DNA from 2 places in the Azospira inquinata genome. Region 1 is predicted to be linked to the other one. Evidence: predicted binding sites of a transcription regulator. Region 1 holds the regulator's gene; the other holds the start of a gene.
The links. The regulator HrcA, encoded in region 1, represses chaperone genes, less so after heat shock. The targets are predictions, from matches to a motif close to TNTTAGCACTCNNNGNCNNNGAGTGCTAANA.
Positions count from the first base shown of each region.

Region 2: the regulator HrcA is predicted to act here: its motif matches at 2,067-2,097, upstream of groES (co-chaperone GroES).

Region 1 is NZ_CP064782.1:2,634,030-2,642,501, reverse strand. It holds gene dapB (4-hydroxy-tetrahydrodipicolinate reductase) at 1-397, opposite strand, end outside; gene Azoinq_RS12080 (outer membrane protein assembly factor BamE) at 401-925, opposite strand; gene fur (ferric iron uptake transcriptional regulator) at 1,020-1,475, shown strand; gene Azoinq_RS12070 (substrate-binding periplasmic protein) at 1,604-2,365, shown strand; gene Azoinq_RS12065 (putative metalloprotease CJM1_0395 family protein) at 2,420-3,229, opposite strand; gene recN (DNA repair protein RecN) at 3,428-5,098, opposite strand; gene Azoinq_RS12055 (NAD kinase) at 5,104-6,009, opposite strand; gene hrcA (heat-inducible transcriptional repressor HrcA) at 6,106-7,134, shown strand; gene hemH (ferrochelatase) at 7,191-8,297, shown strand; gene Azoinq_RS12040 (MFS transporter) at 8,401-8,472, opposite strand, start outside.
Region 2 is NZ_CP064782.1:2,171,114-2,179,585, forward strand. It holds gene Azoinq_RS09955 (type I restriction endonuclease subunit R) at 1-1,741, opposite strand, end outside; gene groES (co-chaperone GroES) at 2,167-2,457, shown strand; gene groL (chaperonin GroEL) at 2,502-4,154, shown strand; gene yedF (sulfurtransferase-like selenium metabolism protein YedF) at 4,255-4,512, opposite strand; gene yedE (selenium metabolism membrane protein YedE/FdhT) at 4,509-5,705, opposite strand; gene arfB (alternative ribosome rescue aminoacyl-tRNA hydrolase ArfB) at 6,000-6,446, opposite strand; gene Azoinq_RS09985 (potassium transporter Kup) at 6,554-8,437, opposite strand.

The DNA.
Region 1 (8,472 bases):
CCAGATTTACCCCCACCGCCATGTTGGGCGCAAAAACCACGGGGATTTCCTGGGCGGCGGCAGCAATGGCCGCCTTGCCCGCTTCGTCAAAGCCGGTGGTGCCGATGACCATGGCCACGCCGTGCCGACGGCACAGTTCCAAATGCTCCAGAGTGCCTTCCGGACGGGTGAAGTCGATCAGGCAGGTGGCCTGAGCAATGGCCGCTTCCGGCTGATCCCCGATAGCCACCCCGGTTTGCACCCCCAGGGCTTCCCCCGCATCCTTGCCCACCGCCGGGCTGCCCGGCCGGTCAAAGGCAGCGGCCAGCTTGGCCGTCCCATCCTGCAAAGTAGCTTCAATCAACATCCGACCCATGCGGCCGGAGGCGCCGGCCACCGCGATATTCAGTGCAGTCATTGCTTACAAACCAACCTTTTCCATCAATTTGCCAAAAAAGCCCTTTTGTTCCAGAGGCGGCGGCGTCACGCTGCCATCCTCCGGAATGGAGCCTAAATCCACCACCCGCTGTTTGGAGGCGGTATCCCCGTCCCCGGCAGCCCCCTCCCCTTCCTTGGCTGGCTGGGCGGGAACCACATCGCCGCTGACCCGGGCCAGCACGCCATCCGTGAAGAAGACGGAAAATTTCCGGCTTTCCACTTCCCCGGTCTTACCTTTTTCCAGGCGATAGAGGTAATCCCACCGCTCCCCATGGAAAATGTCCGTCAACAGAGGAGTTCCCAGGATGTAGCGCACCTGGTCCTTGGAAAGACCGGGGCGCAGCTGGGCGATCATGTCCTGGGTAATGTAGTTACCCTGCTGGACATCGATTTTGTACTCCGTCACCACCCGGGGAACATGGGAGCAGCCCACCAGTCCAAAGACTGCTACGCCGGCGGCGAAAAACAGGGAACGGGTAGAAAAATGGCAGGAAAAAGAAGGAATCATGCGGCTAAACGCTGTTTTCCAGCGATGTCCAAGCTAGGCGAATCGGTATATCATAGCCTAAAAAGACCTTTCCCGACTTAAAACAGGGTGCGACATGAGCAACTCCCAGAGCTTAAAAAACATCGGTCTAAAGGCCACTTTTCCCCGCCTGAAAATTCTCGAGCTCTTCGAAAACTGCGCCGTACGGCACCTGTCGGCGGAAGACGTCTATAAGTTGCTGATTGGGGAAGGCATGGATATTGGCCTGGCCACGGTTTACCGGGTGCTAACCCAATTCGAACAGGCCGGACTGCTGCAACGCCACTATTTTGAAGCAGGCAAGGCGGTGTTTGAACTGAACCAGGGCAATCACCACGATCACCTGGTCTGTCTCAACTGCGGCCGGGTGGAAGAATTCCACGATCCGGAGATCGAGCGCCGCCAGGCCAAAATCGCCAAAGAGCGGGGCTTCGTGATCCAGGAACACGAGCTGTATCTCTATGTGGATTGCATCAAGGAAAACTGCCCCCACCGCAACCAGGGGGAAGGTAAGCCCCGGCACCTGGGCTAACCCCCCTTTTCCCCCGTCTCACCGTCCCTAGCCATCGCTACCCCCCTCCCGCGTTTCTTCCTTGACTCCCGGAGCATTAGGGTATAGGTTTTTATGACTAACGTCATAGAGAATATTCCTCTACCCTGATGTTTTCCCTCCGTCTCCCCCTGCTACTCCTGCTCTGTTTCGCTTCCTGGCAAGCCCAGGGCGGCCCCACGGGCAAAGTGGGCATGCCCCTCACCGAGCCCTGGAGCTATTACGCCAAGGCGGGCGGGCACCACTTTGTCCCCACGGGAATTCTCCTGGACATCAACCAGGCCCTGGAGCGGGAAAGCGGCATCAGCCTCCGCCCCTCCCTCCAGCCCTATTTCCGCCTGGACCGGGATCTGCGTCAGGGAGACTGCGACCTGGCCTATGTGATCCGGAGTGAGGAACAGGAGGGCTATGTGGAATATGTGGCCCCCCTGTTCAGCTTTGAAGTGGTGGCCCTGGCCCGACCGGGCACCCTGCTGCGCAACCGGGACGATCTGCGCAATCTGCGGGTCGGCATCATCAAGGACACCCACCTGCTGCCCGGCAACGGGGACAGTGGCCCCTATACCCGCCTGGAAGTACGGGACTACGAAGCTCTGGTGGATATGTTCCTGGCCGGACGGCTGGACGCCATTGTGGGGGGCAACCTTTCTCTCAATTACCACCTGCGCAAGCGGGGCCTGGGCCCGGCCAGCTTCAACCGGCTCAACCTCCAGCGTCAGGAAGTCTGGGCGGTGCTGGCCAAGCAGTCTGGCCTGCAACGGCAGGCCCCCCGGCTACGCCAGGCGGTGGAACGGCTGCGGGAACAGGGCTTCATTGAAGAAGAGCTGCAACGGCGCCTCTCCCCCATCGCAGCGGAACTGGCAACCCGTTAAAAGGCCTTTTGGCCCCGTTTGCCCCGGCGCCCTGCCACTCCCGAAAAGCGGCCCTCAAGCAAAAGCGCTGAAGGAAGTCTGGGCCGCCCCCGTCACTCCCTGCTGCTGGGCTCCGTAGGCCGCCGCTCCCTGGCGTCCCGCCTGGGTCAGGCTCTCATTACCCTTGGCCCCATTCACTGAAGACGTGGCGACCTGCTGTCGGCTCTGTTCTTCCCGGGCCCGGGCTTCCATCTGGGCGGCAGCGGCGGCCACGGCCCGGTCCTGGGAGGAGGGATCGGCGGGAGCCAGGGCCGCCGACTGAATTTGCTGGGCTTTGGCAATGGTATCTGCCGGAGTGCTCCCCTGAGACGTATCGATGGAGACCTCCCCCCCCACCGCATAAGACTGGCCGTCCGGGCCCCGCTCATAGGAAAAGGATGCCCCGCCCCGCACTAACCCGCCCCCGGCGGCCATGTGGGCCTGCTCGTGGGCCCGTACCGCCTTGTCCAGGGCCTGGAGTTTGGCCACATCCTGTTCCTGGGCGGGAGTCAGTTTTTTGCCGCTGGCCGTAGTGGTGGTACCAGAAGAGGAGGCCTGATTGGCCGCCGCCGGATCGCCGGACGGGGAACTCCCCACCGCCCCCCCAGCAGCGCCGGCGGAAGACGCGGTGGTAGCGGCTCCAGGAGCGCTCCCTGCGGTGGAGGATGAAGTTCCCAGGGCGCTATAGCCACCGGACCACTCCCCATTGCCGCCTTGCCCCAGGGACACCTGGACACCCGCCTCCGCCCCCGCCTTTGGCGTAGACGCCCCTTGGCCGCCGTTCCGATTCAGAGGAAGGGCGGCCGGGGATGAAGACGGGGTGGAGACAATCCCAGCCAGGGCCATAGCGTCAGGTCCAGAAAATAAGCAAAGGGGGATGCTTCATACTAGCCAAGGACCGGAGTTTTTCCAAGCCGGTCGCCCCTCATGGGCTATTAAAAGCGGCAACCCTGGCCCGTTGAGAGGCGCGGTAACAGATTCGGAGCGACGGAGGGCACCCCCACTCCGCCCCCCCCAGGTCCGTTCCTGACCCGGCCGAAAAACCTAGCCTTCCAGCAATTCCTTGGCGTGGCGGCGGGTAGTGGCGGTAATTTCCACCCCACCCAACATACGGGCGATTTCCTCCACCCGGCCCGATTTATCCAGCACGGACACCCGGCTGGTCACCGTTTCCCCGCTACGGGATTTGGCCACCTGCCATTGCCAGTCGGCCCGAGCCGCCACCTGGGGCAGATGGGTGACGCACAGGACCTGGCGCTCTTCCCCCAGGCGATGGAGCAGGCGCCCCACCACCTCGGCCACGCCGCCGCCAATACCTACATCCACTTCGTCGAAAATCAGGGTGGGAACGCTGGCCTGACGGCTGGTCACCACCTGGATGGCCAGACTGATGCGGGACAGTTCCCCCCCCGAAGCCACCTTGGCCAGGGGCCGGGGCTCGTTGCCCGCCAAACCGGCGATGCGGAATTCCACCTGCTCCAAGCCGCTGGCCGAGCCTTCTTCCTGGGGCACCAGGGCCACCTGGAAACGTCCGCCCCCCAGGGCCAGCTCCTGCATGGAGGCGCTGACTGCGGCGGAAAGGTCCTGGGCCGCGGTCTGCCGGGCCAGGGAAAGCCCCTGGGCCAGTTCCCGGTAGTGGGCGGCAGCGGCCTGGGCCCGGCTTTCCAGCACTTCCAGATTGGCCGCGTCCCCCAAGGCCTGGAGGCGAGCTTGGCTTTCCGCCAGCAGATCCGGCAGGCCCTCCGGCGTCACCCGGTATTTGCGGGCCAGGGAAATCACCCCTTCTAGGCGGCCTTCCACTTCCCGCAGCCGTTGGGGGTCCAAATCCACCCGATCCCCGTAACGACGCAGGGCGGAGACCCCTTCCCCCAGTTCCGCCTGGGCGGACTGGACCAGGGCCAGCACCTCGGCCAGGGCCGGATCGTATTCGCTCAAATCTTCCAGACGGCTGGCCACGGCGCCGATACGGGCTTCGCAGGCCTCCTCCCCTTCGCTCAAGAGCCCCAGGGAAAACTGGGCCCCCTCCAGCAGGGAAGCGGCATGGGAAAGGCGCCGGTGTTCCTGGTTCAGCTCACTCCATTCCTCCGGACTGAAGCCCAGGGCTTCCAGTTCCTGCACCTGCCATTCCAGCTGTTCCCGCTCCCGGCGCAGGGCTTCGCCGCCCCGGGCCGCCGCTTCCAGGGCGGATTGGGCGTCCCGCCAGCTTTTCCAGGCCGAGGCCACCTGCCGGGCCAGATCCCCGGCCCCCCCGTGGGCATCCACCAGATGGCGCTGCACCTCATGGCGCAGCAGGGACTGGTGGGCGTGCTGGCCGTGGATATCCACCAGCCATTCCGCCACCTGGCGCAGTTGCTGCAAGGTAGCGGCGGAACCGTTGATGTAGGCTCGGGAGCGGCCGTTGCCGTCCAGCACCCGGCGCAGCAGCAGGGGTTCCCCCGCATCCGCCGGGGCAAAATCGTTGTCCCGCAACCAGGCGGCCAGATCGGTGGCATGGCCCCCGTCAGCCCCGTCGAATTCAGCGGCCACTTCCATGCGTTCGGCGCCGCTACGCAGGAGGCCGCTGTCCGCCCGTTCCCCCAGCACGAAGGCCAGGGCATCCACCAGAATGGATTTACCGGCGCCGGTCTCCCCGGTAAGGGCGCCAAAACCGGTGGCGAATTCCAGTTCCAGGCGATCCACCAGCACAAAATCCCGTATGGACAAGCGGCGCAACATGGCGGTCAAACTCCTTTGGGACGTTCGCTCCACTGCAACTTCTGACGCAGCATGGCGAAATAGCTGTAGCCGGGGGGATGGAGGAAGCAGGTGCTGTGGGCGGCCTTGCGCATATGGACGCAATCCCCCCGCTTCAGGTCAAAAGTGAGCTGGCCGTCAAAGTGGACCCGGGCGTCAGCGGCATGGGTAATGCGCAATTCGATGTCGCAGCGCTCGGAAACGGTCACTGGCCGGTTGGTCAGGGCGTGGGGGCAGAGGGGCACCAGGGCAATGCCCCCCAGATTGGGATGGAGAATGGGACCGTTGGCGGACAGGGCATAGGCGGTGGAGCCCGTGGGGGTGGAAACGATGAGGCCGTCGGCCCGCAGGTGATAGATGAACTCCCCGTCAATGAAGAGCTCGAATTCGATCATTTTGCCGATGGCGCCCTTATCCACCACCACGTCATTCAAGGCCTGATTGACGCAGATATCCTTGCCGTCCCGGCTCACCACGGCGGCCAGCACCAGACGCTCATCCCGGGTGAAGCGGCCTTCCAGCAGATCTTCCATGCAGCTCAGCATGTCGTGGCGGCCGATGTCGGTCATGAAACCCAGACGCCCCTGATTGACCCCCACCAGGGGCACCCGGAAGGGGGCCAGCTGGCGGGCCGCATTGAGCATGGTGCCGTCTCCCCCCAGCACAATGGCCAGATCCGCGTCCTGGCCGATGGCGGGGAAATCCTTCACTTCCCAGGGCAGATCGCCCCCCACATTGCGGGCCGTATCGCTCTCCACCACGATCACCACGCCCCGCTGGCTCAGAAAACGGCCCAGGGCACGGAGGGATTCGGCCACCTCCGGACTATGGTAGCGCCCGATCAGGGCAATGGTCCGAAAAGCAGAGGGGGAGCGGGTTGGGGAGTTATGCATGGGGGGAATTAAACCATAAAACCCCGCCAGCCGCCGACCCGCCGCCCCAGCCCACCGGCACTGGTCAGTGGGGAGAATTTGGGTAAAATCACCGCCATGCTTGATAAACGCGCCCGCATCCTGCTCAAGACCCTGGTCGAACGCTACGTGATCGAGGGCCAGCCCGTGGGCTCCCGGGCCCTGTCCAAGGCCTCCGGCCTGGACCTGTCCCCGGCCACGGTGCGCAATGTAATGGCGGACCTGGAGGACATGGGTTTCATCACCAGCCCCCATACCTCCGCCGGACGCATTCCCACCCCCCGGGGCTACCGGGTGTTCGTGGACAGCCTGCTCACCGTTCAGCCCCTGGCGGAGCGGCAAATCCTGGCCATTGAAGGCCACCTCCATCCGGCCCAGCCCCAGCAGCTGATCAACAGCGCCTCCCAGCTCCTGTCCGGGCTCACCAATTTTGCCGGGGTGGTCATGGCGCCCCAGCGCCCTTCCCCCCAAATCCGCCAGATCGAGTTTTTAGGCCTTTCGGAAAAGCGCACCCTGCTCATCATCGTCACCACGGATGGGGACGTGCAGAACCGCATTCTTTTCACCGATCGGCCCTACAAGGCCTCCGAGCTGGTGGCGGCAGCCAATTACCTGAACCAGAATTTCGCCGGTCTCAATTTCGACCAGATCCGCCAGCGTCTGTCCGAGGAATTGCAACGCCTGCGCCAGGACATGCAGGCCCTCATGGCCGCCACCCTGGAAGCAGGTGGGGAAGCCCTGGGGGCCCCCCGGGATCAGTACGTGATCAGCGGGGAAAAAAATCTCCTGGATGTGGAAGACCTGTCCTCCGACATGCGCCGTCTCCGGGAACTCTTCGATCTCTTCGAGCAAAAGACCGGCCTGGTCAAGCTTCTGGATATTTCCAACCGGGCCGAGGGGGTGCAGATCTACATCGGCGGCGAATCCGGTCTGGCCCCCCTGGATGAATGCAGCGTGGTTACCGCCCCCTACGAGGTGAACGGCCGCATCGTCGGCTCCGTGGGGGTTATCGGCCCCACCCGCATGGCCTACGACCGGGTCATTCCCATCGTAGACATCACCGCCAAGCTGCTCTCCAGCGCCCTGACCTACCAGTCCGGCTCCTAGCCGGGCTTTCCCCCCGTTTCTCCCCTGCCGCCCAGGATTTTTGGAGTCCCATTGCCATGTCCGCCTATTTACCCGAGCCCCCCCATCGCCACGACCAGCCCCCCCGCACCGGGGTGTTGCTGCTCAACCTGGGCACCCCGGACGCCCCCACGCCGCCGGCCCTGCGCCGCTACCTGAAGCAGTTTCTCTCCGACCCCCGGGTGGTGGAGCTGCCCCGGGCCCTGTGGTGGCTGATTCTGAACGGCATCATTCTCAACACCCGGCCGAAAAAATCCGCCGCCAAATACGCCGCCGTCTGGACCCCGGAAGGTTCCCCCCTGCGGGTGCATACGGAAAAGCAGACCAAGCTCCTCAAAGGCTGGCTCGGGGAACAGGGCCAGGAAGGCCTGGAAGTGGCCTACGCCATGCGCTATGGCCAACCGGCCGTAGGGGACGTCTTGGCCCAGCTTAAGGCCAAGGGCTGCGACCGGCTGCTGATTCTGCCCCTCTATCCCCAGTTTTCCGCCAGCACCACGGGCTCAGCCCTGGATGGGGTATTCCAGCCCCTGCTCCGCACCCGGAACCTGCCGGAGCTGCGCTATATCCGGAATTTCCACGACCATCCCGCCTACTTCGGCGCCCTGGCCGCCCAGGTTCGGGATTTCTGGAGTCAGGAAGGCCGCCCGGGGCCCTCTTACCGGCTGCTCATCAGTTTTCACGGCCTGCCCCGGCGCAGTCTGGACCAGGGGGACCCCTATTACTGCGAATGCCAGAAAACCGCCCGCCTGCTCCGGGAAAGCCTGGAACTGGCGCCGGAACAGGTAGAGGTCTGCTTCCAGTCCCGCTTCGGCAAAATGCCCTGGCTCCAGCCCTACACGGCCCCGACCCTGGAAAAACTGGCCCAGGCCAAGGTGGAGCGGGTGGATGTGATCTGCCCCGGCTTTGTCTCCGACTGTCTGGAAACCCTGGAAGAAATTGGCATGGAGGGCAAGGCCACCTTCCTGGCCGCCGGGGGCAAGACCTTCCACTACATTCCCTGCCTCAATGAACGGCCGGATTGGATCGCCGCCCTGGGGGCCCTAGTGCTGGAACATCTCCAGGGCTGGTCGAGCCGCCCCGCCCCGAATCAGGACACCCTGGCGGCCACCGCCCTGCGGGCCAAGCTGCAAGGGGCTCCCCACTAGGGGGCGGCCCCGAGCCGCTCCCCATATACCCGAGAGGAGAGGCCCCCGTCCCTCGGGCATCTCCAGCCTGTTTTTCGCTCCTTGCCCGGGAGAAAACGGGGCTTTAGGCCTGGACCGTTTTCGGCCGCCGCCAGCCCTGCCAGGCAATGCCCCCGGCCACCAGCTGGACCACAAA
Region 2 (8,472 bases), 460 kb from region 1:
TGCGGGTGAGGGCGGCCTTCTTGCCTTCCGGGTCCTGCTGGTTGTCGGCTTTTTCCTGGGGCAGGTCTTCCTGAATCTGCTGCACGTCCTTGTTGCCTTCGGCGGGCGGCGAGAAGACGCAGGCGATATTCAGGGGGGCGAACTCCGGATTCTGCTTGCGTATTTTCTCCTGCACGGTCTGGAACAGGGCGTGATATTCGATGGCGTCGTTGATGCTGGCGGTGGCCAGCAAGGCGTTGAATTTGCGCTCGGCGGTGGCGGCGTCGTGCTTGGAGAGGATGGCTTCGACGACTTTACGCTTGGCCAGGGGCTCGCCGGGTTTGGGTGGGTGCTTACCCTCCGGCTTGAAGTAATCCACGTGGAAACGCAAGACATTGCGGTCTTCAATGGCGTGGGTGATGGTGTATTGGTGCAGGCAACGCTGGAATAGGTCGTCGGTGGTGCGGTAACTGGCCTGCTGGCCTTCAATCTGCTGATAGGTGGCGTTCTGCTCGAAGATGGGTGTGCCGGTAAAGCCGAACATCTGGGCGTTGGGGAAAAAATCCTTAATGGCCTTGTGGTTGTCGCCGAATTGGGAGCGGTGGCATTCATCAAAGATGAACACCATGCGTTGCTGGCGCAGCGGTTCCAGACGCTCTTTGTAGTTGCGCTTGTTGCTGTCATCCAGCGCTAGGCCCAGCTTCTGGATCGTGGTGACGATAACCTTATCGGCTTTGTCGTCGGACAGCAGGCGACGCACCAGGGTTTCGGTATTGGTGTTTTCTTCGACGCAGTTTTCCTGGAAGCGGTTGAATTCCTCCCGGGTCTGGCGATCCAGATCCTTGCGGTCCACCACGAACAAACATTTGTCGATGTCCGGGTTGTCCTTGAGCAGGGTGGAGGCCTTGAACGAGGTAAGCGTCTTGCCGCTGCCGGTGGTGTGCCAAATGTAGCCATTGCCGCAGCGTTGGTGGATGCAGTCCACAATGGCCTGCACGGCATAAATCTGGTAAGGCCGCATCATTAGCAGCTTCTGCTCGCAGGCCACCAGCACCATATAACGGCTGATCATCTGGCCCAGGGTGCATTTGGCGAGAAACTGCTCGGCGAAAACCTCCAGATTGGTGATTTTTTTGTTGTTCTTGTCGGCAAATTGGTAAACCGGCAGAAAGCGTTCATCCGCGTTGAAGCTGAAATGGCGGGCGTTGTTGTTGGCAAAGTACCAAGTGTCCGCCCGGTTGCTCACAATGAAGAGCTGGATGAAGCAGAGCAGGGTCTTGCTGTAGCCGTTGCCAGGGGCGTCCTTGTAATCCACGATTTGTTGCATGGCTCGGCGCGGACTGACGGCCAAAGTCTTGAGCTCAATCTGCACCACCGGAACCCCGTTGATGAGCAGCATCACGTCGTAGCGGTGGTAACTGTTATCGGTGTTGATGCGTAACTGGTTGACCACTTCAAAGTGGTTTTTGCACCAGTCTTTGATATTGACCAACGTGTAGTTCAAGGGGGTGCCGTCGTCCCGTTCGAAAGCCGTGATGCTGCGCAACGTCTGAGCCGCTTTATAGACATCCGCCGTAATAACGGTATCGAGCAGGCGCTGAAATTCGCCATCGGTGAGTTTGACCCGGTTTAATGCTTCAAATTTTTCACGGAAATTGGCTTCTAGGGCTGCCCGATCCCGGATGTCCGGGCGGTAGGTGTATTTGAGGTCATCCAGCTTGGCAATCAGATCAAGCTCGATTTGGTTTTCCGTGGTTGACATGTGGATCACCTGAAACAGGCGAATGGTATTTTGTAATGGGCGGAGTCTAACAGTGCTTGGCGGAGCAACCCAACTACCATGAGGGTGACAAGTGCGCTATGGCTTTCCTTTCATTTGTTGTGGGGAGCGTTGCCCTGGAGTGGCCTTCCAATGCTTCGGCGCTGGAGGAATGTTTTTCCGAAAGGGGAAACGGCATGAACCAGCCGCTGCCTCCGCAAAACGGGGAACAGGGGAGGTGGGCCTGGGAGTCTGACCTTCTCCCCAATCACCCCACCCCACAATTTTCCCGTCCCCAGGGCTTGAAATCCCCCTAAGCCGCCCCTATTATTAGCACTCGCAACGGTTGAGTGCTAACACCCGGTGGGGTGGGGCACCGACGCCGGACAAATTCCACCGTACAACTTCGCAACAAGGAGCTAAATCCTATGAAAATCCGTCCCTTGCATGATCGCGTGATCGTCAAGCGCCTGGAAGAAGAACGCAAGACCGCTTCCGGTATCGTTATCCCCGATGCAGCCGCTGAAAAGCCCGATCAAGGTGAAGTGGTTGCCGTGGGCAACGGCAAGCTGCTGGACAACGGTGAAGTCCGCAAGCTGGAAGTGAAAGTGGGTGACCGGGTGCTGTTCGGCAAATATTCCGGTCAGACCGTGAAGGTGGATGGCCAGGAAGTGCTGGTCATGCGCGAAGAAGACCTGATGGGCGTGATTGAGGCCTAAGCCTCCTTTCCCCCTGTTCAATCGATTTATTGAGGAGAGTATCAATGCCTGCTAAGGAAGTTAAATTCGGCGATTCCGGTCGCGCCCGCATGGTTGAAGGCGTCAATATTCTGGCTGACGCTGTCAAAGTGACCCTGGGCCCCAAGGGCCGTAACGTGGTGCTGGAACGCTCTTTCGGCGGCCCCACCGTGACCAAGGACGGTGTGTCCGTGGCCAAGGAAATCGAACTGAAGGACAAGTTCGCCAACATGGGCGCCCAAATGGTCAAGGAAGTGGCTTCCAAGACCTCCGATCTGGCCGGTGACGGCACCACCACGGCTACCGTGCTGGCCCAAGCCATTGTCCGGGAAGGCATGAAGTACGTGGCCGCCGGCATGAACCCCATGGATCTGAAGCGGGGTATCGACAAGGCGGTGGAAGCTACCATTGATGAGCTGAAGAAGCTGTCCAAGCCCTGTTCCACCACCAAGGAAATCGCCCAAGTCGGCTCCATTTCCGCCAACTCCGATGCCTCCATCGGTGAAATCATCGCCCAGGCCATGGAAAAGGTCGGTAAGGAAGGCGTGATCACCGTGGAAGACGGCAAGTCCCTGCAAAACGAACTGGAAGTTGTGGAAGGGATGCAGTTCGACCGCGGCTACCTGTCCCCCTACTTCATCAACAATCCGGATAAGCAAATCGCCATCCTGGAAAACCCCTATGTGCTGCTCTTCGACAAGAAGATATCCAACATTCGGGATCTGCTGCCGGTACTGGAACAAGTGGCCAAGGCCAGCCGTCCCCTGCTGATCATCGCCGAAGACGTGGAAGGGGAAGCCCTGGCCACCCTGGTGGTGAACAACATCCGCGGCATCCTGAAGACCGTGGCCGTCAAGGCTCCTGGCTTCGGCGACCGTCGTAAGGCCATGCTGGAAGACATCGCCATCCTCACCGGCGGTCAAGTGATCTCCGAAGAAGTGGGCCTGTCCCTGGAAAAGGCCACCCTGGAAGATCTGGGCCAAGCCAAGCGCATCGAAGTGGGTAAGGAAAACACCACCATCATCGACGGCGACGGCACGGAAGACGCCATTAAGGCCCGCGTGACCCAAATCCGCGCCCAAATCGAAGCCGCCACTTCCGATTACGATCGGGAAAAGCTGCAAGAACGGGTGGCCAAGCTGGCCGGCGGTGTGGCCGTGATCAAGGTGGGTGCTGCCACCGAAATGGAAATGAAGGAAAAGAAGGCTCGCGTGGAAGATGCCCTGCACGCTACCCGCGCCGCCGTTGAAGAAGGGATCGTCCCCGGGGGCGGTGTTTCCCTGCTGCGCGCCCGTGCCAATGTGGGCTCCCTGAAGGGTGCCAACCACGAACAAGACGCCGGCATGAAGATTGTGCTGCGTGCCGTGGAAGAACCCCTGCGCCAAATCGTGGCCAACGCTGGCGACGAACCCTCCGTGGTGGTGAACAAGGTGCTGGAAGGCTCCGGTAACTTCGGTTACAACGCTGCCACCGGCGAATACGGCGACATGGTGGCCATGGGCGTGCTGGATCCCACCAAGGTGGAACGCACCGCCCTGCTGAACGCCGCCTCTGTGGCCGGTCTGATGCTGACCACCGACTGCATGGTGGCCGAACTGGTGGAAGACAAGCCTGCTGCTGCCGGCATGCCCGATATGGGCGGCATGGGCGGTATGGGTGGCATGGGCATGGGGATGTAATTTCCCCCGAGTCCTGCACTCAAGCAAAAGCCCGGCTTCGGCCGGGCTTTTTTATGGGGCAGAGGGGGCAAGACCTCCACCCCGGGGGAAGTCCCCCCTTTCAGCGGCGGATCAGATAACGGATGGTGGGGCCGTCCTGCACCACCTCCAGTACCTCATAGCCGTGGTTTTTCGCATCCACGGGAATACTGTTGATGGACTGGGGACAGTCGGTCACCACTTCTAGCACCTGGCCCGGAGCCAGCTGGGGCAAGGCCTCCAGGGTGGCCACCGCCGGGTAGGGACAGGGCTCCCCCCGCATATCCAGGCGGAAATCGGGGGCGGGCAGGGAAGCGGGTTGGGTCGGGGTTTGGGTCATAGGGCCTCCTGGGCCGCTTTACGGGCAAAGAAATGTTTTTCCCACCACAGCACGGCCAACAGGGCGACGGCCAGCAGCAGATAGGTGACCAGCAGGCCTCCTGCCGGGCCAAAGGTTTCCAGCAGATTGACCTTGGCGTAGGGGGTGACCAGAAGGGGGGTCAGATCGTCCCAGTAAATGGCCAGCAGGGTAGAGCCGATCACATTGCCCAGACCTACCCACCAGTAATGCACCTGGCCTTCCACGGCCCGGTACATCCAGCCCGTTTCACAGCCCCCGGCCAGCACAATGCCAAAGCCGAAGAGCAGTCCCCCCAGTACCGCATTGGGCCCGGCCCACATAATCTTGGGGGCCACTCCCAGTTGCACGTAGCTGAAGACGCCGATAACGCTCACCGCCATACCCAGGAGAATGGCCTTGGCCATCTGGGTACGGCCGGTGATCCACAAATCCCGGAAAGCGGAGGTGAAGCAGACCTGGGCCCGTTCAATGATTAGGCCGAAGGCCAGTCCGAACAGGGCTGCCAGCCCCAGCTTGGGGGTGGCCCCCACCTTGCTGCCCGCCCAGGCCAGAAAGGCGAGAAACACCACCATGCCTAGGCGAAAGCGGCGGGCCGCCTGGCGGGGATCCTGTTGCAGGGGCGTGGGGGCGCTCACCTTTTGCAGCTTCAGGGGTACCCGGAACAGGGGTAGCAGGGTAAAGCGGGCGCCAAACCAGGTGCCCACGGCGGTCGCCAGGGCAAAGAACCAGGCGTGCAGGGAAAACTGGGGAATGCCGGTGAAAAAGGCGGCCAGATTGCAGCCCATGGCCAGACGGGCGCCAAAGCCGGCAATGATGCCGCCCACCAGGGCCTGGGCGATGCGGATCGGATGCTGGGGCAGGCGCAGCTTGACGTTGTTGGCCCACAGGGCGGCGGCGAAGCAACCGGCGAACATGCCCAGGATCATCATCCCATCCACCCGTTCCAGGGGCGTACCCTCAAAGTGCATGAGCTTGAAATAGGTCCAGGTTTCCGGGTGGTAACCGGCGAATTGGAGCAGGTGGCCGCCCCAGCGGGTGAATTCCCCGGTCACGGCCCAGAAGGTGCCGGTGATGCCGAAGTAGTAGGCGGCCAGCACCCCGGCGGCGATGATGGCCGGCACGGGAGGCCAAAAGGTGATGAGAAAGCGTTGCTTGAAGGTCGGCCAGTTCATGGCGGCAAAAACTCCTGAAACGAAAAAAGACCGGGGGCCGAAAAACCGGCTGGGCCCGTCGGGGGCGCATTTTCCCACGTTTCCTCGCCCTTTCCGACGGAAGGGGCGCCCAAAACCCAAAACCCAAAACCCAAAACCCAAAACCCAAAACCCAAAACCCAAAACCCAAAACCCAAAACCCAAAACCCAAAACCCAAAACCCAACCCTCTGCTTGCTGGGGCAAGGACGGCTCCCGTATCACCCTACGTGCTCGTGGCCCCGGGCTGGCCATAGGGCAGGGGGGCCCGATCTGCCTACCAGGCCACCTTGCCCCGTCCCCGCTTGATTTCCCCATGCCGCTGCTTGCTTTCCTTGCGCCGCCCCAGTGCGGCCCGGGAGGGGCGGGTGGGGCGCCGGGGCTTGTCTGTATGGGCGGCCTCCGCCACCAGGGCGTTGAGCCGTTCCAGGGCGGCGGCCCGGTTCTGTTCCTGGGTGCGGAATTCCTGGGCCTTGATGACCAGTATCCCGTCCCGGGTGAGGCGCTGGTCCCCCAGGCGCAGCAGCCGCTCCTTGAGCCAGTCGGGTAGGGAGGAGGCCCGGATGTCGAAGCGCAGGTGAATGGCGGAGGACACCTTGTTCACGTTTTGCCCCCCGGCCCCCTGGGCCCGGATGGCTTCCAGGGTAACTTCTTCAGGGGCAACGGTATAAACGGGCATGGCGGGGGCGGGCGGCAGACAGGGCAAGGGGGTGAAGAATGCCACGGGCCGGGGCCCCTGTCCTCCTTCAGCCATGAAAAAGGGGCCCGAAGGCCCCTTGGGGAGGGTCGCCAGAGAAGACGGTGGTGGCTCGAAACCGTGGCTTCGCCCCCCTAGAGGGTGACCTGACTCCCCAGTTCCACCACCCGGTTGGAGGGCAGCTTGAAAAAGTCCGTGGCGCTACCCGCGTTGCGGAACAGGGCGACGAAGAGCTTTTCCCGCCACAAGGGCAGCTGGCCGCCGAGCCGGGGAATGATGGTTTCCCGGCCCAGGAAGAAGGACACCTCCGCCAGGTCCAGGGGCAAGCCCTGGGCGGCGCAATGGTCCAGGGCCAGGGGAATGTCCGGTTCATCCTTGAAACCGTAATTCACCGCCACATGCCAGAAATTGTCCCGCAGGTGGCTGACCGTTAGCCGTTCCCCCTCCGGTACATAGGGGGTGTCGATGAAATGGACGGAAAGCAGCACCACCCGTTCATGGATGACCTGGTAGTGCTTCAGGCTGTGGAGCAGGGGATGGGGCACCATGGAGGCGTCCGGGGTCATGAAAATGGCCGTGCCCGGGGTGGTGGGCACCGGGCTCAGGGCCAGACTGGCCATGAAATCGGTCATGGGCATGGCCTCCGCTTCCAGGCGCCGGCGCAGCAGCACCCGGCCCCTTTTCCAGGTGGTCATGATGACGAAGAGGCCGATACCGAAGGCCAGGGGAAACCAGCCCCCATCCTTGATCTTGGTGGCGTTGGCGAAGAAAAAGGCCCCGTCTAGGACGAGGAAGCCCCCCAGCACCAGGGCCCCCATGGTCAGGCTCCATCCCCACAGGCTGCGCACCACAATAAAGGCCAGGATGGAGGTAATGACCATGGTGCCGGTCACGGCGATGCCGTAGGCCGCCGCCAGGTTGGAGGAGGAGCCGAAGCCCAGGACCAGGGCCATGACCGCCAGTAGCAGCAGCCAGTTCACCGTGGGCAGGTAAATTTGCCCCTGCTCCTTATCCGAGGTGTGGAGCACCGCCATCCGGGGGGAGTAGCCCATCTGCATGGCCTGCTGGGTAATGGAATAGCAGCCGGAAATGACCGCCTGGGAAGCGATTACCGTGGCCAGGGTGGATAGCCCCACCAGGGGCATCAGGGCCCAGTCCGGGGCGAGCCGGTAGAAGGGGTTTTCAATGGCGTCCGGGTGGGTGAGGAGCAGGGCCCCCTGGCCGAAGTAATTGAGTACCAGGGCAGGCAGCACCAGGCCGAACCAGGCCAACTGAATGGGCTGGCGGCCAAAGTGGCCCATGTCCGCGTAGAGGGCTTCCGCCCCGGTCAGGGCCAGGACCACCGCCCCCAGGGAGAGAAAGGCCAGGCGGGGATCGGCGGCAATGAAGCCCAGGGCATGGCGGGGGTCCAGGGCCGCCAGCACCGCCGGATAGCGGGCAATGCTCACCACCCCCATGAGGGCCAGGGCCGCGAACCAGACCGTCATCACCGGCCCGAACAGCTTGCCGATGCTGGCGGTGCCGTGGCGCTGGAAGAGGAAGAGGGTGAGGATCACCGCCAGGGCGATGGGGAGAATGAAGGGCTTGAAGTCCGGGGTGACCACTTCCAGGCCTTCCACCGCCGACAGCACGGACACCGCCGGGGTGATGACCCCGTCCCCGTAGAACAAGGCGGCGCCGAAAAGGCCCAGGAGCATTAGGCCGTGGGCGTAGGGTTTGCCCGCCGCGCCCCGCAGCACCAGGGCCATGAGGGCCATGACCCCCCCTTCCCCCTTGTTGTCGGCCCGCATGATGAAAGCCACGTATTTGAGGGAGACCACAATCATCAGGGACCAGAAAATCAGGGAAAGAATGCCCAGCACATTGTCGTGGCTGACGGGCACCGGATGGTGGGCCCCGGCGAAAATTTCATGGACCGTGTAAAGGGGGCTGGTGCCGATGTCTCCATAGACCACCCCCAGGGCGGCCAGGGCCAGGGGCGCCATGGGGCCCCCATGACGGTTTTCATTGCCTTGCATGATGACTCCTGTTGTTATGGTGTGCCCGTCTCAAG